Regions from separate parts of the Thioalkalivibrio sp. AKL6 genome, predicted to be linked through region 2. Evidence: predicted binding sites of a transcription regulator. Region 2 holds the regulator's gene; the other holds the start of a gene.
The links. The regulator LexA, encoded in region 2, represses DNA repair genes until DNA is damaged. The targets are predictions, from matches to a motif close to TACTGTNNATATNNACAGTA.
Positions count from the first base shown of each region.

Region 1 (15,693 bases), on a different contig from region 2:
GAGCTGGCCGGTGCGCCGCCAGGCGCCGATCGCGCGGCGCAGCCCGTCCGCCTCGCCGGCGGAGAAACCGGCCGCGACCATCGCCAGCTCGATCACCTGCTCCTGGAAGATCGGCACGCCCAGCGTGCGTCCGAGCACGCGTTTTACCTCTGCGTTCGGATAGCGCACCCGCTCCGGGTGGGCGCGGCGCTTGAGATACGGGTGCACCATCTCGCCCTGGATCGGGCCGGGGCGCACGATGGCGATCTCGATCACCAGGTCGTAGAAGTTCGCGGGCTTCAGGCGCGGCAGCATGCTCATCTGCGCGCGCGACTCGATCTGGAACACGCCAAGGGTGTCGGCCTTCTGCAGCATGCGATAGACGGCCGGGTCCTCGGCGGGGATGTCGGCCAGGCCCCAGTCGCGGCCCCGGTGATGCGCCATCAGCTCCAGCGCACGGCGCACGCAGGAGAGCATACCCAGCGCCAGCACGTCGATCTTCAGCAGGCCCACCGCGTCCAGGTCGTCCTTGTCCCACTGGATCACGGAGCGTTCCGGCATCGCCGCGTTCTCGATGGGGACCAGCTCGTCCAGTCGGCCGTCGGCGATCACGAAGCCGCCGGTGTGCTGCGACAGGTGGCGCGGGAAGCCGAGCAGCTCGGCGGTCAGCGTCTGCCACTGCCGGGCCAGGGCGCCGCCCGGGTCCAGCCCGACCTCGCGCAGGCGCTCGGCGGGGATGCCGTCGTCCCACCAGGCGAGGTTGGCGGTCAGCGCATCCAGCCGTGCACGCGAGATGCCCAGCGCCCGGCCGACATCGCGCAGGGCGCTGCGGCGGCGGTAGCGGATTACCGTGCAGGCCAGCGCGGCGCGCTCGCGGCCGTAGCGCCGGTAGATGTACTGGATCACCTCCTCGCGGCGTTCGTGCTCGAAGTCGACGTCGATGTCCGGCGGCTCGCCGCGCTCGGCGGAGATGAAGCGCTCGAACAGCATGCTGGAGCGCGAGGGGTCCACTGCGGTGATGCCGAGTGCGTAGCACACAGCCGAGTTGGCGGCCGAGCCGCGCCCCTGGCACAGGATCCCGCGGCCTCGGGCAAAGCACACGATGTCGTAGACGGTCAGGAAGTACGGCTCGTAGCCCAACTCGCGGATGATGCCCAGTTCGCGTTCGATCTGTTCGCGCACCGGGGCCGGGATGCCATCGGGCCAACGCTTGAGCGCGCCCTTGAGGGTCTCCTCGCGCAGGTAGGCGGATGGGGTCATGGTCTTCGGCAGCGGGTCGGTGGGGTAGCGGTAGGTGACCGCGTCCAGAGAGAAGTCGCAGTCCCGCGCGAGGGCCACACTGGCCTCAAGCCAGGCGGCGGGATACAGCGCGGCCAGCTCGGCCCGTGGGCGCAGGCAGCGTTCCCCATTGGGGAAGCGTTCATGCGCCGCCTCCGCGACCGTCGAACGCAGGCGCAGGGCAGTAAGCACGTCCTGCAGGGCGCGCCGCCCGCGCCGGTGCATGTGCACGTCGCCGCAGGCGACGAGCGGGAGTCCAGTGGCGGTTCCCAGCGCCTGGGCGCGGGCCGTCAGGGTGGCATCTTCGGGGATACGCAACTGGCTCACGGCCAGGTGGCCCTGACCTGGGGCGGCCCATCCGGACAGCCAGTGGGCCGCTTCGGCGAGCGACGCCCCTGGGCTGTCGGCCTCGACCCGCAGCAGGCTGTGCCAGCCGGTGCGGCTCTCGGCGGGCAGGGTATCCAGGTCGGCGCGCGTCAGGTGGTAGTGTCCCTTGTCCGCCGCGCCGCGGGCCCGAGTGATCAATCGACACAGGGCGGCGTATCCCGTGGGATTGCGCACCAGAAGCGTCAGGGTGGGGCCATCGGCCAGCCGGAAGGTCGCCCCCAGGATCAGGTGTAACCCACATTCCTTTGCTGCCGAGTGTGCTCGTACTACACCCGCCAGCGAGGCGATATCGGTCAGCGCCAGCGCGCGGTAGCCCAGCGCCTGCGCCCGTTCGACCAGTTCCTCCGGGTGCGAAGCCCCGCGCAGGAACGAGAAGTTGCTGAGCGTCGTCAGTTCGGCATAGGCCGGGGGGGCGACAGGATGCCTGCGAGTGGGGGGATGGGCTGCGGATTCCATATACTGTCGATATATACAGTATATGGAATCCGTCCCACAATGACCGGGGGGATCGCCAACCCATTACGCTTGAACGCGGTGCCGGGATAACAGGCCACCTGACGAACCTTCGCCGGTTTTTGTAACCGGCTGTGTACACTGGGCCAAAATCCTCATGTATTCGCTGCGTGCCTGGAGACCCCATGCGCTACGTCCTGCTCCCGGTGGTGCTGATTGCCCTGATCTTTGCGCTGGGGAATGTGGTGCTGTTCAATGCGTTGCCGAAACCCGACCGGCTGAAAGAGCCGCTGGCGCTGGAGTACGGGACTTCGTCGGAGCAGTTCCGGCGGGACATGGGCCTGCTCCTGCAGCAGCCGATCGTGAGCGGCAACCGCATTGACCTGTTACAGGACGGCGAGGCCATCTACGCGGCCAAGATCGAGGCGATCGAAAACGCCGAGCATTCGGTCACCTTCGAGGTATACGAGTACTGGGGCGAGCAGGCGGCGATCTTCTCCGAGGTCCTGGCGCGTGCGGCGGAACGCGGGGTTCGGGTGCATGCCATGCTGGATTTCATTGGTTCGCGCGATGCTGACCCGGAGATGTTCGAACGCATGGAAGAGGCCGGGGTGGAGCTAGTGCGCTGGCGCGAGCCGTCCTGGTACCAGTTGTCGCGCTTCAATCACCGCACGCACCGCAAGCTATTGGTGGTGGACGGTCATACCGGTTTCATCGGGGGAGCCAACGTAGCGGATCCCTGGATTGACGGTGACGACCGCGATGGCTATCGCGACAACCACTTTCGCATTCAGGGCCCGGTGGTCGGCAATCTGCAGGCGGTGTTCCTGGAGACCTGGCTGGACGCCACGGGGCGGATGCCCACCGGCGCGGCGTATTTCCCCGAGCTGTCCGAAATGGGGGATCGCGACGCCCAGATGGTTAACAGTGCCCCGCGCGAGGGGCGTCACCGGGTGCGCCTGATGTTTCTGCATGCCATTGCCGCGGCGGAAGAGCACATCACGATCGGCACGGCCTATTTCTATCCCGATCCGCGGTTCCTGGAGGTGCTGGAGGAGGCGGCCGACCGGGGTGTCCGTATTCGCGTGCTGGTCCCGGGCGACAGCATGAACTTCGGTTTCTTCCGTCATGCATCGGTTAATCGCTGGCGGCCGATGCTCGAATCCGGGGTGGAACTGTACGAGTATCATCCGCGCATGTACCACTCCAAGCTGATGGCGATCGACGACCGCTGGGCCAGTATCGGCTCCGCGAATCTGCACAACCGGTCGTTTCGCCTGAACGACGAGGCCAACCTGAACATCTGGGACGAAGGCTTCGCCCGCGAGATCCGCGAACTGATCGAGGTGGACAAGGCCGATGCCGAGCGCCTGACCATCGAGGACTGGGAGAACCGGCCGCTGCGGCGCCGCCTGGCGGGGTGGATCACGCACCTGATTGGTCCCTATCTTTGATGCACCATTTCGACCCCCACGGCAGGAGCACGCCATGACATCCCCCACGGCCGGCCAGACCCCTTCGCTCGACATCGGGGTCATTCATCTGCCCGAGGGCGGGGCGATTGGCATGACTCGCTGCCCCGGCAAGCGGCCGGATGGAACGAGTTGCGCGGCGCAGGACGTGGAGGCGGATCTGGCGGCGCTGTGGGACTGGGGTGCGAACGTACTCGTGACCCTGAATCAGGGGTCCGAGCTAACTGATCTGGGTGTCCCGGGTCTCGGGAAGAGCGTTCAGGCGGCGGGGATGCGCTGGCTGCATCTTCCGATCGGCGACATGGCCGCTCCCGATCAGCCCTGGGAAGAGGGCTGGCAGGATGTCGGGCCGCAGGTCCACCAGCGGTTGCGGGCCGGCGAGCGCGTGGTGTTCCACTGCGGGGGTGGTCAGGGCCGTGCGGGCACCATTGCTGCCCTGACCCTCATCGAACGTGGGCTTGCGCCGGAGGCGGCCATCCGGGAGGTCCGGTCGGCCCGTCCCGGCGCGATCGAAAGCCCCGACCAGGAACGCTACCTGCGCAGCTTGCCGCGCACGGACTGAGGTGCGTTTCAGGAGTGGTTCAACGGCCGCGCGACGATAAAGGCATCCGCGAGCGTATCCCTTTCCTGTGCCTCGAGGGCGGCCATCGCGGCTGCGCGCGAGTCGAACAGGCCGATGCGAACCCGGTAGCGTTCGGAGGCCGGCTCGGGTCCGTCCACGACCTCCAGCCGGCTGGCAAGCCCGCGGGCCTTGAGGGTCCGGTTCAACTTCCGGGCGTTTTCCAGTTCGGTGAATACGCCGGCCTGGATGGAATACAGCTCCTCGGGTGCGGAGGCGTCTTCGCTCCGCTCATGCTGGCGTTGCGGCGTGGGCTCCGCCAGCGACGGCTCCTGGCTTTTCCCCTCAATGCGGCCGGAATGGCGAGCCGGCGAGAAGAGTGGCAATGCGGTGTCATCGCCGGCGCGGGTCGACAAGGGTGCTGGGGTATCCAGCCAAGACGCGCGGGCGCGTCCGGATTCCGGCGCCGAGCCCGTGTTCTCGGTTGCCGGCGATTCGGGCTCGGCGCCAAGCGGTCCGGGGGCCCCGATCGCGGCGCCCGAGAAGACACCCAGAATGAACAGCAGGACCGTGGCCAGCGGGGTGCCCAGCACCAGGAGGAACAGTTGGCGTCGGGTAAGGAACAGATTGATCATCTTGTGACCCTCCTTGGCAATCTTTGCCTTTTCGTCATCGAGGGGCGGGTCCTCCGTCGGGCGACGGAAAAATGACGTTTCCGCCCTCTTGTAGCGACATGCAAAGAAGATGCCAGTTATGGGTCGGGCCGGGAGGCGAGAGGTTCGTGGAAGACTGTCTGCTTGGGTGCGATGATGCGCGCAGGGCCTGGCGAGGGTTCGTACGGCCCTTGTCCCTGCCGCGCTGCCCTACCGGTCCTTGGCGAGAAGCCTGATGCGAAGTGCGATCTACGATCTCCTGATCCTGCGACTGACCGCCCGCTGGTATGCGGAGGCCCTGGAGCGGATGCCCGATGGCGCGCGAGTGCTGGATGTGGGCATCGGCACGGCGGGGGCATTGGTGGCCAATGCCGAGCGGGCGCGGCACAAGCAGTTGCACCTGACCGGGATCGATATCGATGGCGACTACGTCCGGCGGGCGCGGCGCCGGTTGCAGGAATCAACCCTGGCCGACGGCGCCGCGGTGTTTCGGGAATCCGTGTACGACCACGCGGGTGGTCCCTACGACGTGGTGTACTTTTCCGCGAGCTTCATGCTGCTGCCCGATCCGGAACAGGCCCTGCGCCACTGCAAGGGGCTGCTCGCGCCAGGCGGCCGGTTCCTGTTCACGCAGACCATCCAGCGCCACCCGGTGCGCTGGGTCGAGATCCTCAAGCCCCTGCTGCGGCGGATCACGACCATCGATTTCGGGCACGTGACCTACGAGGCGGATCTCCGCGCCCAGCTCGCGGCCGCGGATCTGGTGGTGGAGGAATGGAGCGTGCTGGCCACCCATGGGTCGCGTGCTTCCTGCCTCGTGGTGGCGTGTCCGGCGAGCGAGAGCGCCGGATCAGGCAATGGGCTTGCGCGCCAGGATCATGTAGTTGACGCTCATGGATCGTGACAGCCACATCCGGCGGTTGAGCGGATTGACCCTGACCCCCGTCTGCGTCACGGGCTCCAGGCCGTCATGTGCCAGTAGGTCCCGCGTTTCCCGGGGCGTGACGAATCGCTTCCACTGATGGGTGCCCCGGGGCAGGATGCGGAAGAGGTACTCGGCCCCGACAATGGCGACCATGAACGAGACCGGATTGCGGTTGATCGTGGCCACGAAGGTGTGGCCGCCGGGGCGGAGCATGCGATTGACGCTCCCCATGAACGCGGGCAGGTCCGCGACGTGTTCGACTACCTCCATGTTGAGGATCACATCGAAGTCTTCCCCGCGCTCCGCGAGGGCCTCCGCCGTGTTGACCTCGTACTGGATATCGAGCCCTTGCTCGTCCGCGTGATGCCGTGCCGCGGCGATGTTGCGGTCCACCACGTCGACGCCCAGCACGTCCGCACCGAGGCGTGCCATGGCCTCGCTCAACAGGCCGCCGCCGCAGCCGATGTCCAGCATGCGCAGGCCGGTCAGGGGGCGGTCGGCTTCCGGTTCCCGTCCGAGCGAGTGGCAGAGCTGATAGCGTATATAGTCGCTACGCAGGCGGTTCAGCACGTGCAGTGGCCAGAGCCTGCCATCCGGTTGCCACCACATGTCGGCGAGGGCGCGATAGCGGTCCACCTCGTTCGGATCGACGGTTCGGTCGCGTTCCACATCCGGAGAATTCATAGGCGGCGCGGCTCACGATGGTTGTGAAGGTTACTTTCGGACCACGCGATCCCGTTTTTGATCGCACCCGGCCAGGATCGATGCGATGGTGGCCCTTCGTCAGAAGCGGGCCGAGGTAGATCGAATGGGGCAGACGATCATCGGGGTGGACCTGTCCGGTCCCGGGAGTGCCGCGCATACCTCCGTCGCCGTGTTCCGTGAACAGGGTGGGGCGCTCGATCTGTTGGAGCTGGTGGCGGGGGCCAACGACCAGGCGATCCTCGACCGTGTACCCGCGGGCGCGATTGTGGGGCTGGATGCGCCCTTGTCGTATTCGCCCATCGGAGGCAGCCGCACATCCGACCAGTCCCTGCGACGCGTGGCGGTCGAACACGGATTGCCGGCCGGAACCGTCATGGCACCTTCCGCACCGCGCATGGCCTACCTGACGCTGCGGGGCGTGGCGGTCAGCCGCATGCTCCGCAGCGAGCGCCCGGACGCCCGGGTGGTGGAGGTACACCCCACGGTGGCCATGGCCCTGAGAGGCGCCACGATTGCGACCTTGAAGGCCATGAAGCGCACGTCGGAGGCGCGACGGGAGCTGCTGGCCTGGCTGGAGCGGAAGGGCCTCAGTGGGGTGCGCGATCTCGATCGGGCCAGCGACCATTCGGTGGCGGCTTGTGCCGCGGGTCTGGCGGCCTGGCAGTGGAGCCAGGGCAAACCCGCCTGGATCTACCCGGCCGAGCCGCCGCAGCATCCTTTCGACTTCGCCTGCTGACGGGCTGCTTCGATCAGAGGTAACGGCGCATCTGCCCGACCAGTACGCCCTGGATGCGGAGCCGGTCCGGGGCGACGAAGTGGGGCGCATAGGTCCGAGTCTCCGCGTGCAGCAGGACGACATTCGGGGTCTGCTCGATACGCTTGAGGGTGGCTTCTTCGCCATTGATCAGGGCCACGAGGATCTCGCCGTTGCGGGCATGGTCGCGCGATTCGATCACCACCCAGTCGGGGTCGATGCGAACGACCTTGATGCGCTGATCATCCCGGGCGGCATGGCACCCGACAAGATGCGGAGGCATCGGGCAATGGTCGATCTGGTGTGCGCCGTGCACCCGCGTGGCGGGCTGGTGGCCTGGATCTGTCACGGTGGCTGGATGGCCGTATCGGCCAACATACTGGCCGGGCGGCGGGTGACCTCGTTCCATTCGATCCGTGACGATATGGTCAACGCAGGGGCCGACTGGTTCGACGAGGAAGTCGTGCAGGATGGCAACCTGATCAGTAGCCGCACGCCGGATGACTTGCCTGCATTTTGTCGGGTGTTGCTCGAAAAACTGGGCTGATTCCCCCGCACATACAGCAGAGGGCTTTAGTTCGAGCCAGCAGGCCCTAGTCCCGGACCAATGCTTCCGCTAACGGATGTATTGGGGCGTGTTCAGGGCGCAGCTTTATATGCTGCGGATCCTTGGTTCGCAGCGGACCCATGCAATTCACGAAGAACAAGGATACGGACGAGATGAGTGATCGCGAACAATACGTCGAGAAGATGAAAGCAAAAATTGACGAGTGGAACCACGACCTGGGAAAGCTGGAGGCGAAGGCCAAGCAGGCGGATGCGGATCTGCGCGCCAAGTACGAAGAGCAAATCCAGGAACTGCGTAAACGGCGCGACGAGGCCGAGGAACGGCTACGCCAGGTGCGCGAGGCGAGCGAGGATTCGTGGAAGGAGTTGCGGGAAGGAATGGAGTCCGCCTGGGATGACATGGCAAAGGCACTTCGGAACGCTTCGGATCGCTTCCGGTAAGAACGAGGCCTGGCGAAATGGAAACGGTCGCGCGAGCCGCGTCGCCGCCCCGATCGCCTTTTCTTGCTCCCCGGCCCAGTGCCTGGCACTGCCAGAGGCATGGCCGCGAGTCCGTCCCGGGGGGCGGTGCGTCCCCGGTGGAGGGAGGTCGCTTCGGTGGGTTCAGCCCAGCGTGGTGTGGCCCGCGCCTGCTGGTTCGCGAATAACCGCCATACTCGTTGGCGACCGCCCTCGGCGTGGTGTTTCCGAGTGTGGAACGGGTCCGCACCGCAGTAAGCGGTGTCTGGTGCGGATCAGAAAGAAGACAGCCCGGTTGCCTCCATCATCCGGTAGCGCCAGTAGCGCAGCCGGGAGTCGTCGGCATATTCCTGGTAGGGGAGGCTGTGAACCCGGTCCGGCTCGTTGTGCCAGCGGGTATCGAAGAATTGGGCGGCATCGGCGATAACCGGAGTCCCGGCCTCGGCCTGAATCTGCACGTTGGTCTCCAGGTTGAAATTGTCCAGGTTGCGCCGGGTGAAGTTCGCGGAGCCCGCAAGCAGCGTGGCATCTCCATCGCGAGGACGATGCAGGAGCATCTTCGCGTGGCACTGCTCGCCCTGGGTATTGCACCAGCGCACCGAGACGCCCCCGGCGTTCAGTTCCAGCGCCACTTGCCGGTTGGGTAGTCCCTGCTTTTTCCGGCCGAATGCATCACGGTTCGGATCGAGAAGCACCCGCAGGTCGACGCCGCGCTGCTGCGCGGCCAGAAGGGCCTTCACGATGGCCCGGTGCGAGAGGTAAAACATCCACAGGTCCAGCTGGTCCCCGGGATCCGCGGCGTCAATCATCTCCAGGGCGGCGTCGCGGATCCGTGACTCGGTCAGGACTCGGATCCGGACGGGCGAATCGACGGCTCCGTTCGCTTCCACGCGATCCGGAAGGGCCGTTCGGGTTCCATTCGAGAACTCTGCGACCGCGCGCTCGGTGTGCAGCAGGTCGATGGCCGCGGCGCCCCGGAAACGCACGGCGATGTTGTCGTGCCGGCTGCTGGCGTCATGCGGATTCCCCGAGGTCACCAGTCCGGTCCAGCCGTCCGGCCCATCCGTGACCAGCGTCTTGCGGTGGTTCGCCTTGAAGTTTAGAAGCGCAAGGTACGTGCGCAGGGTGACGGGTGTATCGCCCACCGGGTTCGGGAGCCAACCACCATGCGAACTGTTGCCGAACCACTGACAACAGATGCGCCAGGCGGCCGACCACAGGGGGTTGGGATCGCGCAGGGCCCGCAGATCCGTCTCGATCACGGAGATGCCATGCGCCTCCAGCCGGGAGAACAGGGGCTGCTTGATGCCGCCGTAGAGGGTGTTGAAGGGATCGGTGATCAGCAGCGCCTCGACCCCGGGTCGTTGTGCGTGCCACTCCGCCAGTCCGAGGACGAACTCGCTTGAGAGTGGACGATGCGCAGCCTCGGACGTCGCCGCAAACTGGTTCACCAGAAAGAAATCCGCGACAACCAGCGACTGCGCCTGTCCGATCATCTCCAGGGCGGCATCGAATATCTCCTGCTCTGTGTGCTGATTGCCCTGCGTGTCCGTCCACGTGGCATCCGCGAGGAACTCGACCCCCTCGGCGGGATGGTAGGGCGTGACGACATCGAGCCCTTCGGGAAGCGGCTTGTACAGGTGGTAGGCGCCGGTCGAGAGGTAGACAGCCAGCAACCCAAGCAGGAACCAGCGCCCGCGCCTCATGGGCAGCCCGAAGCGCAGGCCAGGGACGAACGCGGCGGCGTTCCGGTCCTGGCACCATCCCCGATCAGGCCGTGATCCTCGATCGGCACATAGCCGTCCCGAGGTGGCGGGGGCATCTCAGAGACGTTCAATGGGACCCCTCCGATGGTGGGCTACACTGATGTCAGGGAACCCGCCCGGCTGCGGTGGCGGGTGGCCCCGAAAGTCAACGGTTTGCCCGGGCGGTGAGACCGCGTCGCCCGGCTACATCGGGGTCCGAGCAGAGACTGGCGTTTTATGCCGAAGTCTGTCAATGCGCACGCCGTTGCCTGGATGCCAGTGCCGGACAAGTGGTCTCGGGATCCCGGCTTCGGCGCGAGCATCGCCGCGAACGACGTGATGCTGGAAAGGCCTGGGATGTCAGTGTGAAGAATGGACTGGGCGGTCAGGTCCCGCGCGACTCCCGGAAATTCGCCCCGCCTCGGTCAGGGCAGGGGATCGACACAGCTCGGTGAGCCGGACAGCTTCATGGGCGTTGACAGCCGTGAAGCGGATGGTCGCGCAGGCCGAATGCAAAGAGGAACTCGCAGCCGATGAGTGGGGCGCCACGCCGAGACCCGGATGCGGTACTCGTGAACATCCGCACGCAAGGACCGGAGGAAATGCATGCAACCGATCGTCACGCTCACCATGAATCCCGCACTTGACGTCAGCACGTCGGTGGACGAGGTGGTCAGCAAACACAAGCTGCGCTGCTCGGGCGGCCGTTTCGATCCCGGTGGCGGTGGCGTCAATGTCGCCCGCGTGATCGAGCGTCTGGGAGGCGAGGCGACGGCGCTCTACGCCGTGGGCGGCCCGATGGGCGACGTGTACCGCGGGTTGCTGGAAGCCGAGTTGGATGGGGCACAGCCGATCGAAATCGAGGGCAGCACCCGCCAGAGCTTTAACGTGACCGAGGACTCGACCGGAAAGGAATATCGCTTTGTTCTGGAGGGTCCGGAGTGGCAGGAGAAGGAGTGGCGCGGGGCGCTGGACCGTGTGGAGGAGGCGCTTTCGGACGGTGGCTATCTGGTGGTGAGCGGCAGCCTGCCGGAAGGGGTCCCGGACGATTTCACGGCCCGGGTGGCACGGCTGGCAAAGCAGGCAGGGACCCGCTGTGTTGTCGATGCTTCCGGCGCCTCCCTGGAGGCTGCGCTGGATGAAGGGGTCTTCCTGGTCAAGCCCAACAAACAGGAATTGCGCCAGCTAACCGGGGCCGATCTGGATTCGCGGGAAGAGCAGGAGGCCGCGCTGCAGAAGATCCTCGACGCCGGCGGCTCGGAGATCGTCGCGCTGAGCCTTGGCGGCGAAGGGGCGCTGTTTGCCTCGTCCGAGGGTGTCTTCCATGTTCCCTCGCCAGAGGTTGAAGCCCGCAGCGCGGTGGGTGCGGGTGACAGCTTTGTGGCCGCCCTTGTGCTCAGACTGGCGGCTGAAGAGTCACTCGGGGATGCAGCCCGGTATGCCGTCGCCGCGGGTGCCGCCGCGCTGTTGAGCGAAGGAACCGTGATGTGCCGTGCAGAGGATGTCGAACGGTTGTTTCGGGAGACTGGTGGTGAAGACAACGATCGGTCCGGCCCGGACGATCGCCCATAACCGGTGGAAGTCCGCATGAAAGACGGCCTGGAACCAGCCGATGTTCGTTGAAACACCCGCGCCTTGGGGCGACCCAGGCCCGGGGCGTGTGCCCTGATCTCCGGGCCGGGGATGATGATCAGCCGCTTGGCGAACTCGATTGGCTAATCACTCTGAAAAACCCCGTTGAGCACGACAGTCGGGGCGCTCATTATCTGCGCGAGGGTGATATCCGTGCCGCGTGGCGGCGGCAGGGTTTCATCGAAGATCAGGGTTTCTTGGCGAAATCTGTCCATGCGTATGATGAGAGTGGGGGTTGCCTGCAGGCGCCGCCATTCGGCCGAGGGATTTCATGCAGCGGGAGGCCCGCATGAAGGATCAGGCGGAACGAGGGGCAAACACCAGGGCCGTGCTGTTCGATATGGACGGGGTGGTGACGGATACGGCACGCGCCCACGCCGCGGCCTGGAAGCACCTGTTCGACGAGTTCCTCGAGGCGCGCGCCGAGCGTTTCGGAGAGACGTTCGAGCCCTTCGACGCCGATGCGGAGTATCGCCGGTATGTGGACGGGCGCCCTCGTGCCGAGGGCATCCGCACGTTTCTTGACGCGCGCGGCATCGAACTGCCGGCCGGCAGCGACGAGGACGGCCCGCAGGCGGAGACGGTCGCGGGCCTGGGCCGGCGCAAGAACCGGTATTTCCATGCCTGGCTGGAGGCGAACCGGGTGCAGCCGCTCCCGGGCACCCTGCGACTGCTTGATGTACTGCGCCGCGGTGGCATCCCGGCCGCGGTGTTCTCTTCCAGTCGCAATGCGGAGGCCGTCCTGCGCAGCGCCGGCTTGCTCGACGCCTTCGACGTACGGGTGGATGGCAACGAGCTGGCGCGGCTGGATATCCCCGGCAAGCCGGATCCGGCGATGCTGCTGGAGGCGGCGCGGCGACTGGGCGTAGCGCCGCAGGAATGCGCGGTCCTCGAGGATGCGGGCAGTGGTGTCGAGGCGGCGGTGCGCGGCCGCTTTCGGCCCGTGATCGGCATGGCCGGTCCCGACCGTGCCGATGCCTTGCTCGAGCTCGGCGCCGACCTGGTGGTCCGCGATGCCGCCGAGCTTCGCTACAGTCGTGCCGCCGGACTGACCCGGCGCACGCTCGTCGATCTGCCCCGTGCCCGGGATCGCGAAAGCGAGATGTTCGCTCGCCTGCAGGCCGCGCGTCCGGTGGTGTTTCTGGATTACGACGGCACCCTGACGCCGATCATCGAGGATCATACGCAGGCATGGCTGGCCGCCGACATGCGCGCGACGGTGGCGGCGCTGGCCCGGCACTGCAGCGTGGTCATTGTGAGCGGTCGCGATCTGACGAAGCTGCGGGAGCTGGTCGCGCTCGACTCCGTGTGGCTCGCGGGCAGCCACGGCTTCGAGATCGCCGGTCCGAAGGACGATGGCCGAAGTCTGGAGATGGGCGGTGAGTTCCTCCCCAAACTGGATGCGACGGAACAGGAACTAACGCAGCGGCTGGCCGGGATTGAGGGCCACATGGTGGAGCGCAAGCGCTTCTCCATTGCCGTGCATTACCGGCGTGTTGGCGCTGCGGAGGTGGATCGGGTTGGCTCGATCGTCCGCGAGGTGCTGGAGGCACACCCGAAACTGCGTCTCGGCCACGGCAAGAAGGTGCTGGATATCGGTCCGGGCATCCACTGGAACAAGGGCGAAGCCGTGCGCTGGATTCTCGGCGAGGTGGACGGCCCGGGCGAGAACCTCGTGCCGGTGTATGTCGGCGACGACCTGACCGACGAGGACGCCTTCCGCGCGCTTGCGGGGGAGGGTATCTGCGTCGCGGTGCGACATGACGAAACCCGGGCGACCGCTGCCGACTGCGTGGTGGATGACGTCCTCGGCGTGAAACGTCTGCTCCAGTCCCTGACCGGGATCCTGACGGCGCGCGTCTCCGATGCCGCGGCGGCGGATACACGGGACAAGGGAGGCTGGGTGTTGCGCTACTCCGGCTACCGTCCCTGGCAGGAGCGTCTGCGCGAGGCGCTGTGCACGCTGGGCAACGGGTATTTCGCGATGCGGGGTGCCGCGCCGGACGCGTGGGCGGATGACGTGCATTACCCGGGCACCTATCTCGCCGGCGGCTACAACCGCCTGATCAGTGAGGTGGCCGGTAGGAAGGTCGAGAACGAGGACCTAGTCAACCTACCCAACGCCTTGCCGCTGACCTTCCGCGTGGATGACGGCGACTGGTTCCGGCTTGACGACACGGAGATCCTGTCGTTTGCACAGGAACTCGATGTTGACCGCGGCCTGTTGCTGCGCAGCCTGCGTTTCCGCGATCCGGCGGGCCGTACCACGCAGTGGCGCGAGCTTCGGTTGGTCAGCATGGATAACCCGCACCTCGCGGCCCTGTGCGTGGAGCTGACCGCGGAGGACTGGTCGGGACGGGTCACCCTGCATTCCGCGCTCGACGGCGGGGTGGTCAATGATGGCGTGGCGCGCTACCGGGGGCTCGAGAACCGCCATCTCGAGATTCTCGAGGCGGACCACCGGGGCGACGACACCCTGTTTCTTCGGGCCCGGACCAACCAGTCCCGGCTCGACATTGCGCAGGCCGCCCGCACCCGTGTGTACCACGAAGGCGTGGAGGCCGGGGCCGAGCGCCAAACGCTGCGGGAGGCGCAGGGCGTGGCGCAGGAGATCATCCTCGATCTGCCGGAACGCGCGAACCTCCGGATTGAGAAGGTCCTCGCGCTGTACTCGTCGCGTGATGCCGCGATCACCGAACCCGGCATAGAGGCCCTCCGAACCCTCGGCCGTGCCGGTGACTTCGACGCCCTTCGCGCCCGCCACGAGATGGCCTGGTGCCACCTGTGGGGGGAATGCGACATTGCGCTCGAGGATGACGCGGCGCCGGATACCGAACTCAAGCTGCGGATGCACATCTTTCACCTGCTGCAGACCACCTCGAAGCACTCGGTCGATCTCGATACCGGCATCCCCGCGCGGGGCTGGCACGGCGAGGCCTACCGCGGACATGTCTTCTGGGACGAGTTGTTCATCTTCCCCTTCCTGAACCTGCGTATTCCGATGCTGACCCGGGCGCTGCTCCGCTACCGCTATCGCCGCCTCGGGGAGGCCCGGCAGGCGGCGCTTGAGGCCGGCTATCGGGGCGCGATGTATCCCTGGCAGAGCGGCAGCGACGGACGCGAGGAGACGCAGCGACTGCATTTGAACCCGACTTCGGGGCGGTGGCTCCCGGATACCTCCCACCGGCAGCGGCACATCAACTCCGCGATCGCCTACAACCTGTGGCAGTACTTCCAGGCCACCGGTGACCAGGAGTTCATGAACTTCTACGGGGCGGAGATGCTGTTGGAGATCGCCCGGTTCTGGGCCGGTGCATCGGTCTACAACCCGAACCTGGACCGCTACGAGATCAAGGGCGTGATGGGGCCGGACGAGTATCACACCGCGTATCCGGACGCCGACCCCGAGGCCCAGGGCGGGGTGGACAACAATGCCTACACCAACGTGATGGCGGCCTGGGTACTGACCCGCGCGCGGGACGTCATCGACCTGCTTCCGGAGATCCGCTGGCGGGAGCTGCGGGAAGGTGTCGGCCTGGACGACGCGGAACTCGATCTCTGGGACGAGATCAGCCGCAAGCTGCGCGTGCCGATGGACGCGGACGGGATCATCTGTCAGTTCGAGGGCTATGAACAGCTCGCAGAGTTCGACTGGCAGGAGTACCGGGAACGCTACGGTGATATCCAGCGCCTGGACCGGATCCTGGAGGCCGAGGGCGATTCGTCAAATCGCTACAAGGTCTCAAAGCAGGCCGACGTCCTGATGATGTTCTATCTGTTCTCGGCGGAGGAGCTGGCGATGCTGTTCGAACAGCTCGGCTATCCGTTCGATCCGTCGATGATCCCGCGCAACGTCGATTACTACCTGGCCCGCACCTCGCACGGCTCGACCCTGAGCCACGTGCCGCATTCCTGGGTGATGGCGCGGTCTGACCGCTCCCATTCCTGGGATCTCTTTCAGCGCGTCCTGGACAGCGACCTAGAGGACATCCAGGGCGGTACGACGCCCGAGGGCATCCATGTCGGCGCGATGGCCGGGAGCGTCGATCTGGTTCAGCGTTGCTACCTGGGGATCGACATGCGGGGTAACGTGCTCCACTTCGATCCGGTGTTCCCCCCGGAACT
Region 1 is NZ_AQXS01000010.1:428,371-444,063, reverse strand. Features, by position in the region: gene D575_RS0110045 (error-prone DNA polymerase) at 1-2,100, opposite strand, end outside; gene D575_RS0110040 (phosphatidylserine/phosphatidylglycerophosphate/cardiolipin synthase family protein) at 2,283-3,551, shown strand; gene D575_RS0110035 (cyclin-dependent kinase inhibitor 3 family protein) at 3,586-4,131, shown strand; gene D575_RS0110030 (SPOR domain-containing protein) at 4,140-4,763, opposite strand; gene D575_RS0110025 (bifunctional 2-polyprenyl-6-hydroxyphenol methylase/3-demethylubiquinol 3-O-methyltransferase UbiG) at 5,017-5,685, shown strand; gene ubiG (bifunctional 2-polyprenyl-6-hydroxyphenol methylase/3-demethylubiquinol 3-O-methyltransferase UbiG) at 5,632-6,390, opposite strand; gene D575_RS0110015 (DUF429 domain-containing protein) at 6,476-7,147, shown strand; gene D575_RS0110010 (LexA family transcriptional regulator) at 7,161-7,448, opposite strand; gene D575_RS13650 (DJ-1/PfpI family protein) at 7,347-7,712, shown strand; gene D575_RS0110000 (hypothetical protein) at 7,853-8,173, shown strand; gene D575_RS0109995 (phospholipase D-like domain-containing protein) at 8,467-9,897, opposite strand; gene D575_RS0109990 (1-phosphofructokinase family hexose kinase) at 10,543-11,508, shown strand; gene otsB (trehalose-phosphatase) at 11,840-15,693, shown strand, end outside.
Region 1: the regulator LexA is predicted to act here: its motif matches at 2,102-2,121, upstream of D575_RS0110045 (error-prone DNA polymerase).

Region 2 (15,693 bases):
CAACGGCTCCGGCCATCACCGGGAGGACACCCGCCCGATGTATGTGACGGTCGACGGGATGCCGGAAGAGGTCCAGATCGAGACCCTGGACAGCATCGAGACCGCCGGCAACGGCGGCGCCGAACGCAGCCGCGGGGGCAGCGGAGGCAAGAAGTCGCGCCGTGCGACCCGGCCGGGCGACGTCACCACCTCCATGCCCGGCACCATCATCGACGTGCTGGTGGCCGAGGGTGACAAGGTCGAAGCCGGGCAGCCAGTGCTGGTGCTGGAGGCGATGAAGATGGAATCGGAAATCGCCGCACCCGTATCCGGCACGGTCACCGCAGTGAACGTCACCAAGGGGGCCGCCGCCAATCCGGACGACGCCCTGATCGAGATCGACGGCGACGATGGCTGATACCGCACGAAGACTGGTCCTCGCCTCCACCTCGCGCTATCGCGCCGAACTGCTGGAGCGGCTGCATCTGCCCTTCGAGACCGCGCGCCCGGGGGTGGACGAGACCCCGCTGGCGCATGAATTGCCCGAGGCGATGGTGACGCGTCTGGCCGAGGCCAAGGCCCGGGCGGTCGCCGATGTCTATCCCGACCATCTGGTCATCGGCTCCGACCAGAACGCCAGCCACGCCGGGCAGGTCCTCGGCAAGCCCGGCGACAGCGTCCACGCCGAGGCGCAACTCGCGGCGCTGTCCGGGGAAACGGTTACGTTCCACACCGGCCTGTGCCTGCTGGACACGGCCACCGGGAAGGTGCGGACAGGCCAGGTACCGTTCACCGTGACCTTCCGCGAGCTGAGCGCCGAGGAGATCCGGCGCTACGTCGCACTGGACCAGCCGCTGGATTGTGCCGGCAGCTTCAAGTCCGAGGGGCTGGGCATCAGCCTGTTCGCGCGCATGAGCGGCGACGACCCGACCGCGCTGGTGGGGCTACCGCTGATCACCCTGGGAAACTGGTTGCGCGAAGCGGGTGTGGCCGTCCCGCCCGCAGCGGCCTGAACACCGGCCCGGCAACCTCCAAGAACGGGCGCCCCCGCGTCTAGGGAAACACTGATTAATGTACACGCTCGCGTTGGTACCCCAGGTTTTCCGAGACAAGGCGCGGTGCGCAGCCGGTAGTGGTTCTACCGCCAAGGGCCGCAACGCAGGATCGGGGAACCTGGGGTACCAACCCCACAGATCATTGAAAGTAGGGGCTCGGCCGCCCGTTGTTGATGAAAACGGGCGCGCGCACGGCGTTGCGGCTCCCTTGTGCAGAATGACTGCACGGCAATCACCGCGCCTTGTTCGCACGCAAAAGCGACTCGAGCGCGTACATTAATCAGTGTTTCCCTAGCCCCAGTCGTTCCGCGGCTTGTGCGCCAGGACCTGCACCACCGCGCCGCGCCCGGTGTGGAAACGCCCCTCGATCACGTCGCGTTCGCGTTCCACGGCCTCTTCGAACTCCAGCCCTTCCAGTTCCTCGGTCAGCGCCTCCCGCGTCATCATCAACTCCGCAGTGGGCGGGCCTCCCGTGCCCCATTCGAGTTGCGCCGGTGTATAGGCCTCGAGGATGAACACCCCGCCCGGGCGCAGGCCCGCGACCACCTCGGCGTGCAGGCGGCGCCGAACGTCCGGGGGCAAATGGCAAAAGATCGATACGATCAGATCCCAGGAGTCCGGCTCGATCGCGTAATCGGCAAGATCCGCCACCAGGGTCTCGATCTGCACCCCCCGGTCCTCGGCCAGGCGCTGGGCCTTCTGCAGGCCGACCGCGGAGCTGTCCACCGCCAGCACGTCGAACCCCTGCTGCGCCAGGAACACCGCGTTGCGGCCCTCCCCCTCGGCCAGGCACAGGGCCCGCCCGCGCGGCACGTTGGCCACTGCCGCGCGCAGAAAATCATTCGGTTCAGTGCCGTAGACGTAGTCGTCCTCGGCGTAGCGTTCATCCCACATCCCTGCTCTCCTTCCGTTCCCGGGAATCTGTCCATTCGTGCCGTCTGCCAGGCACTCCTGACGTGGCGCGTGCTTGCGCTCGCGCGATTGCCGGAACCCCGGCTTTACCCTACTCTTGCGCGTCCCCAAGGACTCCAACGATCTTCGACACCATGAGCGAAACCCCCACGCTGCGTGCACGCCTGGAACACTTTATCGAGGCCCGGCTGACCCAGCGCTTCATCATTGGCCTGATCCTGCTGAACGCCCTGACCCTGGGACTCGAGACCTCGGACACCGTGATGGGCTGGATGGGCCCGGTGATCCTGAGTGCGGACGCCATCATCCTGTCGATCTTCACCGCCGAGGTGCTGGCCAAGCTGTTCGTCTACCGCCTGCGGTTCTGGCGCAACCCGTGGAACGTGTTCGATTTCTTCGTGGTGGGGATCGCACTGATCCCGGCCTCGGGGCCATTCTCCGTGCTGCGCGTGCTGCGTCTGTTGCGCCTGGTCTCCATGGTGCCGAAGCTGCGCTTCATCGTAGAGGCGCTGCTGCGGGCGATCCCCGGCATCATCTCCATCATGGGATTGCTGGTGCTGATCTTCTACGTGTTCGCGATCATCGCTACCGGCCTGTTTGGTGAATCCTTCCCGCAGAAGTTCGGCACACTCGGCGCCACCATGTACAGCCTGTTCCAGGTGATGACGCTGGAGGGCTGGTCCGAGGACATCGCCCGCCCGGTGATGGACATCTACCCCTGGGCCTGGGCGTTCTTCGTGCCCTTCATCCTGATCGCCACCTTCACCGTGCTGAACCTGTTCATCGCCATCATCGTGGACGCCATGCAGCGCATGCACGACCGCTCGATGGAGATCGAGCAGCAGATGATCCATGACAGCGTGCACGAAGAGAACCAGGCCCTGCACGCGGAGATCCACGAGATACAGCAGGAAACCCTCAAGCTCCAGGAACGCCTGACCCGCATGCAGACCATGCTGGAGAAGCGCGTGCGGTGATCAGGCGCGAAGCCTCCCGTCCGCTGTGATGCGAACGGGAGGCTTGGTTGCAAGCACCCTCCCACAGGGGCCAGGAAAGGCCCCGCGGGCCCGGCGAGATCAGGCGCTGACGGCGGCTGACTCCACGGCGCGCTCGCCCAGGCGGCGGCCCGTGGCGTTGAGCACGGCCTGCAGGGTGGCGGCCGTGGTGTCCTCGCCCAGGGCGACGCCCACGGAGCGTTCGCCATCGACCTGCACGTCCACGGCGGCCATGGCGCGCGCCTCGGTGCCGGACTCCATCGCGTGCTCGTCGAAATGGGTGACCTTCACCTGCACGCCACGCTCGGCCTCCATGGCGGAGGTCAGCGCCGCGACCGCGCCGTGGCCCTCGCCCCGCAGGCGGGATTCACGCCCGGGCGGGCCCATAGTCGCATCCAGCCGCACCACAGGACCGTCCTTCTCGATCTCGTAACGCACCAGATCCCAGCCGGTAACCGGCGTCAGGTAATGCTTTTCGAACAGCTCGTGGATGCGCTTCGAGGAGACCTCGATCTGCGAGGTCTCGGCATCCTTCTGCACGATGCGGGCGAACTCGATCGCCAGCCAGCGCGGCAATTCGATGCCGTAGTCGCGCTCCAGCACATGCGTGACCCCACCCTTGCCGGACTGGCTGTTGATGCGCACGACCTCCTCGTAACGCCGGCCCAGATCGCTCGGGTCGATCGGCAGGTAGGGCACGTTCCAGTGGCCGCCCTTCTCCTTGTAATGCGCCAGGCCCTTGCGGATCGCGTCCTGGTGGCTGCCGGAGAAGGCGGTGTAGACCAGCTCGCCCGCCCACGGGTGGCGCGGGTTGATGGGCATGTCGGTGCACTCCTTGTACACGTCCATCAGCCGCTCCATGTCGGACAGGTCAATGGTCGGGTCAATGCCCTGCGAGTACAGGTTCATGCCGACGGTGACCAGATCCATGTTGCCGGTGCGCTCGCCATTGCCGAACAGCGTGCCCTCCAGGCGATCGGCCCCGGCCAGCAGCCCCAGCTCGGCCGCGGCCACACCGGTGCCCCGGTCGTTGTGCGTATGCAGCGACACGCAGAAATGCTCGCGGTACTGCACGTGGTCGCAGAACCACTCGACCTGGTCGGCAAAGACGTTCGGCGTGGCGGACTCGACCGTGGCCGGCAGGTTGATCACGACCTTCTGGCCCTGGTCCGGGCGCCAGATCGCATTCACCGCATCGACCACCTCGACCGCGTGGTCCAGCTCGGTGGTGGAGAAGCTCTCCGGCGAGTACTGGAAGATCCAGTCGGTCTGGGGGTACTTCGCCGCGTAATCCCGCACCCAGCGTGCACCGTTCTCGGCAATGCCGCGCACGCCGTCGCGATCCATGCGGAAGACCTGCTCGCGCTGCGCCGGGTTGGTGGAGTTGTACACGTGCACCACCGCGCGCGGGGCGCCCTCCAGCGCCGCGAAGGTCTTCTGGATCAGGTCCTCGCGCGCCTGGGTCAGCACCTGGATGTACACGCCCTCGGGGATGCGGTCTTCATCGATCAGGCGGCGGGTAAAGTCGTAGTCGATCTGCGAGGCGGCCGGGAAGCCGATCTCGATCTCGGTCAGACCGATTTCCACCAGCACCTCGAAGAAGCGCATCTTCTGTTCCACGCTCATCGGGTGCACCAGCGCCTGGTTGCCGTCGCGCAGATCCACCGCGCAGAAACGCGGGGCGGCCGTGGTGCGCTGGGCCGGCCAGCGGCGATCGGACTTGTCGATCGGCGGGAACGGGGCGTACTTGGTGTGATCGAAGGCCATCGTGTTCGTCTCCTGTAAGGGGCGCGGCCTCGCCGTGTGGTCGGGTGCCGCGCTCCGGATTTCTATCTGTGCATTATCCTAACGCATTGTCCCCGGCATAACCTTGCGTTTTTCCCAAATAACGCAATAGTTGCGCACTATCCTTGCGCAATAAAGCCAATATAGAGCAAGATTCAACCATGAAACCCGAACCGCACCGACTCGACCGCTATGACCGCCGCATCCTCGAGATCCTGCAGGAGGATGCGAGCCTGTCCAATCAGGCCCTGGCCGATCGCGTGGGGCTCAGCCCCTCCCCCTGCCTGCGTCGGGTGCGTGCCCTGGAACAGGCCGGCGTCCTGTTGAGCCGCGTGGCCCTGCTGGATCGGCGCAGCCTGGGGTTGGAGCTGACCGCCCTGATCCATATCGGCATGGACCGCCACACCCCGGAGCGCTTCGCCCACTTCGAGGAGACCGTGGCGAGCTACCCCGAGGTCCAGCACTGCTACCTGATCACTGGCCAGTCCGCCGACTACATGCTGCAGGTGGTCGTCCCCGACATGGATGCCTACCAGGAATTCCTGCTGCGCCGCATCACCCGCCTGGAGGGCGTGGACAGCGTCCATTCCAGCTTCGTGCTGCGCCGCGTGGTCGACCGCACTGCCCTGCCACTGGACTACACCCCCACCTGAACACCACCTCAAACCCAGGACGGGTTGACCACGAAGGCACGAAGAAAGGCAACGGCCGGCAGGATGTGATGAGCGAAGCGAAGCGCATCGTGTAGCCATCCCAAGGGTGGCGAGGTTCCCGGATCGATGCGTTTCGCTTCGCTCAACAGCATCCTACGCCCGGGTCTCGACACCTCCTTGGGTTTTCTCCGTAACCCTCTGTGGCGCAACCGCCCTTGACCTTCTTCGTGCGCTTCGTGGTGGAACAAACCGGCTTCGATGAACCTTCTTTGGCTTTCTCCGTGCGCTCTATCGTGCAGTCGCCCTTGCCCTCCAGCGAACCACCCCTGTACTGTATATATAGACAGTAACTGGAGGGTGCCCCGTGTCGCTCACTGCACGCCAGCAAGCCATCTTCGACTACATCGCCGAGACCATCGCCACCCAGGGCACGGCACCGACCCGCAGCGAGATCGCCCGGGCCTTCGGCTTCCGCTCGCCCTACGCGGCCGAGTGCCATCTGAAAGCCCTGGAGAAGAAAGGCGCGATCGAACTGCTGGGCGGCACCTCCCGCGGCATACGCCTGCCGGGCGCCGCCCGTGGCGCACCGGCCGAACTCCCTCTGGTCGGGCGCGTCGCCGCCGGCTCGCCGATCCTTGCCACCGAGCATATCGAGCGCCACTATCGGGTCGACGACGCCCTGTTCCGCGCCCGCCCGGACTATCTCCTGCGCGTACACGGCGAGAGCATGCGCGACGCCGGCATCCTCGACGGCGACCTGCTGGCCGTGCGCCAGACCCCGGAGGCCCGGCCCGGCCAGATCGTGGTCGCCCGCATCGAGGACGAAGTCACCGTCAAGCGCTTCGCGCAGGACGGCCCGAAGGTGCGCCTGCTCCCGGAGAACCCCGACTTCGCCCCCATCGAGATCGACCTCGAGCGCCAGGACCTGGCCATCGAGGGCATCGGCGTGGGCGTACTGCGCGATCTCGACCCGCAGGCCTAGGGAAACACTGACTCATGTACACACTCGCGTTGGCACCCCAGGTTTTCCGAGACCAGGCGCGTCGTGCAGCGGGTAGTGGTTCTACCCGCCCGTTTTTGATGGATTCGGGGCGCAACGCAGGATCGGGAAACCTGGGGCACCAACCCCACAAGCGATTGAACGACGGGGCTCGGCCGCCCGTTGTTGACGAAAACGGGCGCGCGCACGGCGTTGCGGCTCCCTTGTGCAGAATGACTGCACGGCAGTCACCGCGCCTTGTTCGCACGCAAAAGCGACTCGAGCGCGAGCGTGTACATGAATCAGTGTTTCCCTAAGCCATGAGCGCGCTGGATACCCTGCTCGACCACCCGGCGCTCTGGCGCGGCCGCAGTGCGGCTCCGGCCACGGATGCCCCGGTCTGGCCCAGCGGCCATGCCGAGCTGGACCGGGCCCTGGGCGGCGGCTGGCCACGCGGCCAGTTGATCGAACTGCTGGGCGCCCCGTTCGGCTGTGGCGAGACCCGGCTGCTGGTCCCCATGCTCGCCGCCTGCGGCCGCGACGGCTACTGGATCGCGCTGATCGCACCGCCGGCCACGCCCTGGCTACCCGGCTGGCAGACACTCGGCATCCCGCCGGAGCGAGTCCTCCTGATCCATACCGAGCATGATCGCGACACCCTGTGGGCCGGTGAGCAGTGCCTGCGCGACCCGGCGTTCGGCGTCCTGCTCGCCTGGCTGCGCGGCCCCGTGGAGACGGCCCTGCTGCGCCGGTTGCGTCTGGCTGCCAGCGAGAGCCGGGCCTGCGCGATCCTGTACCGGCCACCAAACGCCGCGGCACAGCCTTCGCCGGCCCACCAGCGCCTGCGCTGGCAGCCCGCGGCCTCCGGCCTGGAACTGCACTGCCTGAAGGGGGCCGGCCACTGGGCCCGCTCCGGCCACCCCCTGCAGGTTCCCGAACCACCGGAGGCCTGAGATGGGCCAGCCTGCCCGTCCCTCGCGTGCGGCCACACACCCGGAGCCGGTCCGACAACAACTGAGCCTGCTTCCGGCCGCAGCCCTGCCCGCCACCGCACCCCGGCCACCGGAGACACATACCGCCAACCGCGCCGCACGGCCGCGGCAGGAACACTGGATGGCAATCGACCTGCCGCACCTTGCGCTGGACGCGCTGGCCCGGACGGAGCCGGACGCCGGGCGGCTTCAGCGCCCCCTGCTGGTGGTGGAATCCGACCCTGCCCCCCGGGTGCACACCGCCAACCGCGCCGCCCGCCGCGCGGGCGCCCGGCCCGGCATGGCGCTGGGGGATGCCCTGGCGGTGCTGGATACCCCGGAACTGGTCGAGCATGCCCCGGACACCCTGCAGGCCCAACTGGAGATGCTGGCCGGCGTACTGCTGCGGTTCTCCGACCACGTGCATCCGGAGCCGGAGGCACAGCGCATCCTGGTGGAGGTCGGGCGCAGCCGCCGCCTGTTCGGCGGCCTCGAGGCCCTGCGCCACCAGGCGCGGGACACCCTGACCGAACTAGGCTTCCATCCCCGTATCGGCCTGGCCCGCAGCCCCGCCGCCGCGCGCCTGCTGGCCCGCCTGCGCAACCCCGCGATCGCGGAAGACCCCGAGGCCCTGCGCCGCATCCTGTCCCCGGTTCCGCTGGAGGCCCTGCCACTGGCCACCGCGACCCGCGAAGGCCTGCGCGCCGTGGGCCTGCGCCAATTGGGCGATCTGCTGCGCCTGTCGCGCCCCGAACTGGCCCGACGCCACGGACCGGAGTTGCTGGACCTGCTGGACCGACTGCTGGCGCGGCGCGCGGAGACCCTGCCCCGCTTTGCGCCACCCCCGGTGCTGGATCTGTCCCTGCGCCTGGAGCACGAGATCCACGCCACGGCGACCCTGGCCTTCCCGCTCAAGCGGCTGCTGCGCCAGGCCGAGGCGCAGTTGCGCGGCCTGAACCGCAGCCTGCAGGGGATGACACTGGAACTGGCCCACCGCGAGGCGTGTACCCGCATCTCACTGGAGCGCGGGCAGCCGGGCATTCGCACCGACGAGTGGCTGCCCCTGTGGCAGACCCGACTGGATCGCGAGACCCTGCCGGAGGCGGTGATCGGCCTGCGCCTGCAGGCACCCCGCTTGCTGGACCCACCGGCGCGGGGCGACAGTCTGCTCGCCGCAGACCCGGCGAGCAGACCACCGGCCGATCAGCTACCCGCCGTGCTGGCTCGCCTGCGCGCCCGGCTGGGCGAGCAGGCCGTCGCCCGTCTGATCAACCGCCGCACACCGAGACCGGAGGATGCCCAGCGGCCGCGACACGATCTCGCCACCACCCCGGCCCCCACCGCTCCAACCCCGGGCCAACGGGCCTGCGGAACGGCCCTCTGGCTACAGGGCCCCGAGCCCGCCGCGCCCCCCGACCAGCCCCAATGGCTGGGACGACTGGAAGACGGCTGGTGGGATCACGGCCAGGACGCGCGCCGCGACTACGCTTGCAGCCGCGACCGTCAGGGCCGCCGGCTCTGGCTGTACCGCTGCCTGCGCAGCGGCCAGTGGTATCGCCAGGGTTACTGGGGCTGAGGGGGGGACGCCGCGTCAGCGGTGGTATTCGCCCGCGCGCTCCGGCTGGTACTCGACCTCCTCGATGCGCACGTGCATCTGCCCCCCGCCCGGGCGCGGCCACTCGATCTCGTCGCCCTCGGACAGGCCCAGCAGCGCACTGCCCACCGGCGCCAGGATCGACAGCGTGCCGCCACTCTCGTCCACATCACGTGGGTACACCAGTGTCATCGAGAACTCGTCACCGGACTCGATCACCCGGAACCGGACCTTCGAGTTCATCGTCACCACCGAACCCGGAACCTCGTGCGAATCCACGACATCCGCGCGATCCAGTTCGGACTCGAGATCGGCCTTGCCGGGAAAACTGCCATCCGGAAGCGACTCCAGCAGCTTGTCCAGGCGCTCCATGTCCGTGGTGGAGACAATGATCTTCGGCTTGTTCACTTTCTTACTCCAGAATGCAGAACGCGCCTCCGGGGAGACGCGCCAGGCAAATAATATTCAGGGAATTTCCGCAAACCGGGAAACTTACTCGGGAGACTAGCCAAGACCCGGCAAAAAAGCCATAGCGCCCATCACAGTCCTCGTAAGCGGGAGCCGCACACAGGGAGACGCTGATTAATTCGCACGTCCGCGCTCGATCGATTTTGCTCGCTGACAAGGCGCGGTGAGCGAAGTGTAGCCGAGCTACATAAGCAAGCCGCAACGCGGTCAACGGGCCCATTTTCGTCAACAACGGGCGACCGAGCCCTCAAGGGGTTGGCGCCCCATTTTCCCCGATCCTGCGTTGCGGCGTTTGACCGTAGAGTGACTACGGCGCTGCGCACCGCACCTTGTCTCGGAAAAAATGGGGCACCAACGCGGACGTGCGAATTAATCAGCGTCTCCCTAGCCTTTGCCTTGCGCCCTCACCGAGGCCAGGTCTCCCGCCACGCCGCGTAGCCCCCGCGCAGCACATGCGCATTGATACCCATCGTGCGCAGGCTGTCGGCCACGAGCTGGGACCGGCCGCGACCGCCACAGAACACCACGACGGGCTGGTCCGCATCCGCCATATGAGACTCGATACCGGCCTCTAGCTTGGGCCGCGGGATGTTGATCGCACCCTCGATCGTCCCCGCGGCCGCCTCCTCGGGCTGGCGCACATCCACCAGCAGAAACGGTTTCTCTTGCTCGAGCCAGCGCGCCACCTCCCCTGGTTCCAGATGCGGCAGGCTTTGTTCCAGCTCGCGAATACGCTTCTCGAAAAGACTCACAGGAGGACTCCGTTGGCTGCGTGAACCGCAAGTTTAGCGCGCGCCCGGGTCACAACGACGGACGTACTAGCAGTGGGACCACCCGAAGGGTGAACAGGACCAACCCGACCAGCGCCGCCACCGCACCCACCGCCGTTAACATCGCAATGCCCAGGATCCAGCCGAGCCCCATGCCCAGCACGGCCAGATGCACCAGGATCTGCGGCGTCCAGGCCCACAGCCAGCCACTGGCGATCGGGTGGCCGGTAAAGCGCGGCAGCATGTGCTCGCCAAGCCCCATGATCAGCAACAGAAGAAAACCCAGGGTAAAGCCATGCAGCGCGGCCGGACGCGCCGCACCCTCGAGGAAGAACCCGCCCAGTGGCAACGCGGCACCCGCAATCAGCAGCCAGATCATCGCGCCCAGCACCGAGGCCCGGCTGGAGGCCGACAACCCCAGCCCGACATGGCGCGCGGCCTTCTGTGTGCGTTCCGGGGCCTCCGCCACCAGTGCGGACGCGGCGGTGCGATCCAGCAGCCCGATGTGCTTGAGCTCGCCATCCACCACCACGGCCGGGATCGACCGGATGCGCAGCCGGGTCGCCAGTTCGCGCCCTTCGGGCTGGCCCATGTCGACCACCGCGAAGTCGATCTGTTTGTTTTCCGCCACCTCGCGCCAGATGCGCTCGGCATCGTGGCAGGAGGCGCACCATTCGGACACCAGCAGTTCCACTTTCATGATCCCGCCCTCAGTCCGCGCAGCGCATGCAGTGGATGTCGTAGCGATCGACCCATTGTTTCAGACCGGCAATCGCCTCGGCCCCGGTATGTAGCCGCTCCAGCGCCGCTTCCGGATCGTCCGGGCGCATCACCACGACCCAGGCATCGGTATAGGGGGCCACGTTCACCAGCCCCGGATCGGCCTCCACGGCCGGATTGATGCGCTCAATGGTGCCGTCGAACGGCGTAGGGATGCCCCCCGCCCACTTGCCGGACTCCAGCCGCGCCACCGGCTTGCCCGCGGCGCGGTGCGAACCCGGCTTGCGAAAGCGGAAGTACTGCACCCGCCCCGCCATGGTCTGGGCGGGATCGGTAATCCCGAGGGTAAAGGTGCCGTCGTCCTCCGGACGGACCCAGACATAGTCCAGGTCATAGAACAGGTCGTCCGGCAACTCGCAGCCGTTGTATTCCGTATGACTCATTACGCCCCCTTCGGACCGTAGTGACGCACGGTGAGTGCAATGTTCAGTGCGAACAGGATCATCGCCCCCCAGGCCATCGCCCCGCCGACCGCGACGGTCGGGTTATGAAAGACCAGCCAGCCCGCGATCATCACCAGGAGCCCGAGATTGGCCAGCAGGAACTGCACATGGCCCAGGCGCTCGGAGAACAGCGAACGTCCGGAAAAGCGCGGCAACACATGCAGACCCACGCCATAGATCATCATGGTCACGAACCCCAGCAGCATCAGGTGGCCATGGATGCGCGGCACATTGCCGGGGATCAGGCCGGGATGGGCCAGCCAGAGGATGCCGAGCAGCCCGCCCAGCAGGGCATAGGCGAGGGCCGCGAGGATGAACATCCGGTTCCGAGGGTGCATCAAAAGCTCCAGGCCAGGTTTCGCACAGCATACTTTAAGCTATATTCAATTTACATTGATCGAGATCAAGACGGGGCGCGAGCGCTTCGGCGAAAGTCGCCTGCTTGTTGACCACTCTGCGAAGGTCCGATACCCCATGCACGCGCAACTCCACGAAAGTGTTCCCGGATTCCAGCAGCCCATCGAGTTGCTGCGGGCGTGCCATCGCCGAATCCTCAACTCTCTGGACATCCTCGAGCGCCTGCCCGCCCATTTGGCCGACAAAGGCGCCGACGAAGAGGCCCGAGGCGCCGCGCAACGGGTCCTGAACTACTTTCACGAGGCAGCGCCCAACCACCACGCGGACGAGGACCAGGACCTGTTCCCCGTGCTGCGCCAGCACTGTGGCCACCCCGAGAGTCATCCGCAATTGTGCGAATGGCTGGACCGCCTGACCGCCGAACATGACGAGATCGAGGCCGGCTGGGATCGACTGGAGCCGGCCCTGCAACGCATCGCCGCGGGCCAGCCGGCGGACCTCGACGGGGCCGACGCCTGGATACGCCAATACCGCATCCACCTCGATCTGGAAGAGCGCGCCGTACTCCCCTTTGCCGAGCACCTGCTAGGCCCGGAAGACCGCCGCGCCATCGGTGCCGCCATGGCCGCACGCCGGGGCATCACGGGCGCAGACCGTGGCTGATTTCGTACTCGACCTCCGCGGCCTGGCCGAGCATGCCCACACCCGCGCGTACTACACCCTGCGCGAACTGCGCAGCGGTCAGGTCTTCGAGGTCTGGCTGGATCAGGAACCGAAGATGCTGATGGACGCGGTCAGCCTGCAGCTGCGTCAGGCCATCCACTGGCGGGTGCTCGAAGACGGCCCGCCCTTGTGGAAGCTCGCGGTACAACGCCGCGAGGACGTCGCCCCGGTGGACCTGGTCGACCTGCTGGAACGCGATCACCTGCGCATCGACCGCCTGTTCGCCAGCGCCCTGCACAAGGTCAACGCCGGCGACCTCGAAGGCGCAGCGCCGGATTTCCACGCCTATGTCGACGGCCTGCGGCGCCACGTGGAGGTGGAAAACGACCTGATCGTCCCCCTGCTGGACCTGCCCCGCAGCCCGAACGGCCAGGATCCCACCTCGATCATGCTGCGCGAGCACGACGAGATCCTGGAACAGACCGCGATGCTGGAACACGAATTCAGCGAAGGCGTGGACGAGGCCTGGGCCGTGGCCCCGTTCTTCGCCCTGATCTCCGGCGCGCTGGCCAAGCACGAAGGCCGCGAGGAACAGAACCTGTTCCCGCACTGGAGCCGCGCCCTGCGCGAACAGCCCGATGCCGCCGCCGAGTTGCTTGAACGCGCCCAGACCCTGCTAACGGCACCCGACCCGGCACCCCACAGCAACTGAGCGCCCCGCATGGCTGCGCGGCCGCCGCAGCCCGGCACTCGAGTCAATCCACGGCTTCCCGGGCGCGATGCGGCGCCGACAGGCGCGCCAGCGCCCAAAGCCCCAGCAACGGGCCGGGCAGCAACAGCCACAGGACCCAAACCCCGCCATCCGCCCATAACCAGCCGGTCAGCCAGATGCCCGGCAAGGTCAGCGCAAAGCCGATCGCATTCATCACGCTCAACGCGGAACCCACGGCATCCTCCGGCGCGCTGTCCGCGGCCAGCGCGGAGAACTGGGGCGAGTCCGCGATCACCGTGAGCCCCCACAGCGCCAGGAGGCCGAACAGCAACCAGGGCGACTGCCCCGCAAGCAGCGGGTACAGCAGACAGGCCAGGCCCGAGGTTGCCAGTGCCACCCGCGCCACACGCAGGCTTCCCAGGCCCCGACTCAGGCGCCCACCCCAGACACAGCCCGCCAGCCCCAGCGCGATCACGCCAAAGGCCAGCCACGGAATCAGGACCGCATCGGCCTCCATCCGTGCAAGCTCACGGGCGACCAGCAGAGGCACCAGCGTCCAGAACGCATACAGTTCCCAGCAGTGCCCGAAGTAGCCCCCGGCCACGGCGCGAAAATCCCGCCGTGCCAGGGCATAGAAGCCCTTCCCGAGCCCCGGCGTGCGCCCCGGTGGCGGCAGATGCGGGCCATCCCCCAGACGCAGGATCATCAGCGCGGCCAGCAGGGCCAGGCCCGAGGCCAGAAGCACGGGCACCGCCCACGGGAAATCGAGCGTGGCGCCACGCAGCAGATGCGGGAGCGCGGTCCCCAGGGTCAGCATTCCGAGCAGCCAGGACAGCGCCCAGCCCTTGTACTGCGGGGTCCAGCCGATCACCAGCTTCATGCCCAGCGGATAGACCCCGGCCAGTGCCAGCCCGACCAGAAAGCGCGTCAGCAGGGCCAGCTCCCAGACGCCGGCGAGCAGGATGAAGACGGCGTTGAGCCCGGCCCCGAAAAGCGCCGAAATGGCGAACACACGACTGGCGCGAAAGCGATCCGCCAGCCCCGTGGCGGCGACCGCCAGGGTCCCGGTGATGAAACCGAGCTGGGTGGCCATCGTCAGCCAGCCGATCTCGGCGGGCGACCACCCCAGTGCCTGCTGCAGCGACAGCCCAACCCCGTTGACCGAAAACCACAGTGACGTCCCGAACAGCTGCGCCACCACGATCACCGCCAGCGGATGGCGGCGGATCATGTCAGCCATCGAGGGATGCCGCCCCGAAGGACACCACGCGGCTCAACGACTGGCGCCGCGTATCCAGCGCTTCAGCAACGCGACCAGGGCACCCCCGGAGACCAGGCCCAGCAGGTAGATTCCGACAATCAGCAGCGCCAGTGGCAGGGTTACGTACAGGGTGAGGAAGTTGAGCGTTACGAGACGCAGGTTCTGGATCGCAAAGATCGCAACCACCGCGACGAACACGATAATCAACAGGGTGTACAGGTAACGCATGGGACCTCCCTGGTCAGTCGGACATGCCTCTCAGGTTCCGGCGCCCCGCCGCGGGCGTCAACCGGCCGGGCGGTGGGTTTCAGGCCTCGGCGTGGGTGCAGTGCCGCCGCACCGGACAGGCATCACAGCGCGGCCGCGGCCGGCAACGCTCCTTGCCATGTTCCACGATCAGCGCATGCAGGTCGTTCAGCGCCGCCACATCCGGCCCCAGTGCCACCTCGACGTGCTCGCGCAGCGCATCGTACGGAGCCCGTGCCTGCGGCAGGTCCAGACGCTCGAACAACCGGCGGGTATAGGCATCCACCACGAACACCGGGCGCCCGAAGGCGTACAGCACGATATCGTCGGCGGTCTCCGGTCCGACACCCTTGACCCCCAGCAGCGCCGCGCGCAGCGCGTCGGTGTCCAGCGCGGCCAGCCCCTCGATCCCGCCGGATGCCTCCAGGAAGGCCAGCAGGTGGCGCAAGCGATCCGCCTTCACGTTGAAATAGCCACTGGGACGAATGTGTGCGGCCAACTCTTCCCGGCTCAGGGCCATCAAGCCCTCCGGCGACAGCGCGTCGATACCGCGCAAGTTGGCCAGCGCCTTCTCGACGTTGGTCCAGCTGGTGTTCTGCGTCAGCACCGCGCCGACCATCACCTCGAACGCCGTCTCCGCCGGCCACCACTGCAGGTCACCGTACTCCGCGCGCAGGGCATCCAGAAGCTCGGGGATCCGCACAGGCGCTACCGCTGACGGCTACCGCCCGGTTTGCCACCGCCGCCCGAGCGGCCGCCGGGTCGACCTCCCGCAGGCTTCGCGCCCCGGGAGCCGCCGCGCCCCGCGGGGGACGAAGACTTGCCCGGCTTCTTCGGCGGCGACGAACTCCAGCCGTCCTCGCGCGCCGCCCGGCTGGTGCGGGCCTTGCCCGCCGGCGCCGCCTTGCCGGGGCGTTGATCCCGCGGTTTGCCGCGCGGATCGCGTCGCGGGCCGCCGCGACCGCGCGTGCGCACGGAGTCCGGCACGGGCAGGTCCGCCGCCTCGTACAACCCGGCCACCTCGCGGGTCTCCAGATCCCGCACCGCACCGGTCTTCAGCCCGTGCCCGA
Region 2 is NZ_AQXS01000007.1:17,048-32,740, forward strand. Features, by position in the region: gene oadA (sodium-extruding oxaloacetate decarboxylase subunit alpha) at 1-397, shown strand, start outside; gene D575_RS0101640 (nucleoside triphosphate pyrophosphatase) at 390-992, shown strand; gene D575_RS0101645 (cyclopropane-fatty-acyl-phospholipid synthase family protein) at 1,326-1,928, opposite strand; gene D575_RS0101650 (ion transporter) at 2,081-2,923, shown strand; gene D575_RS0101655 (2-isopropylmalate synthase) at 3,023-4,708, opposite strand; gene D575_RS0101660 (Lrp/AsnC family transcriptional regulator) at 4,888-5,379, shown strand; gene lexA (transcriptional repressor LexA) at 5,744-6,361, shown strand; gene imuA (translesion DNA synthesis-associated protein ImuA) at 6,679-7,311, shown strand; gene D575_RS0101675 (DNA polymerase Y family protein) at 7,472-8,905, shown strand; gene rnk (nucleoside diphosphate kinase regulator) at 8,921-9,331, opposite strand; gene D575_RS0101685 (rhodanese-like domain-containing protein) at 9,796-10,143, opposite strand; gene D575_RS0101690 (thioredoxin family protein) at 10,193-10,861, opposite strand; gene D575_RS0101695 (glycine cleavage system protein H) at 10,872-11,324, opposite strand; gene D575_RS0101700 (hypothetical protein) at 11,324-11,722, opposite strand; gene D575_RS0101705 (hemerythrin domain-containing protein) at 11,778-12,404, shown strand; gene D575_RS0101710 (hemerythrin domain-containing protein) at 12,397-13,116, shown strand; gene D575_RS0101715 (nitrate/nitrite transporter) at 13,160-14,347, opposite strand; gene D575_RS0101720 (lipopolysaccharide assembly protein LapA domain-containing protein) at 14,390-14,605, opposite strand; gene D575_RS0101725 (endonuclease III domain-containing protein) at 14,685-15,326, opposite strand; gene rluB (23S rRNA pseudouridine(2605) synthase RluB) at 15,332-15,693, opposite strand, start outside.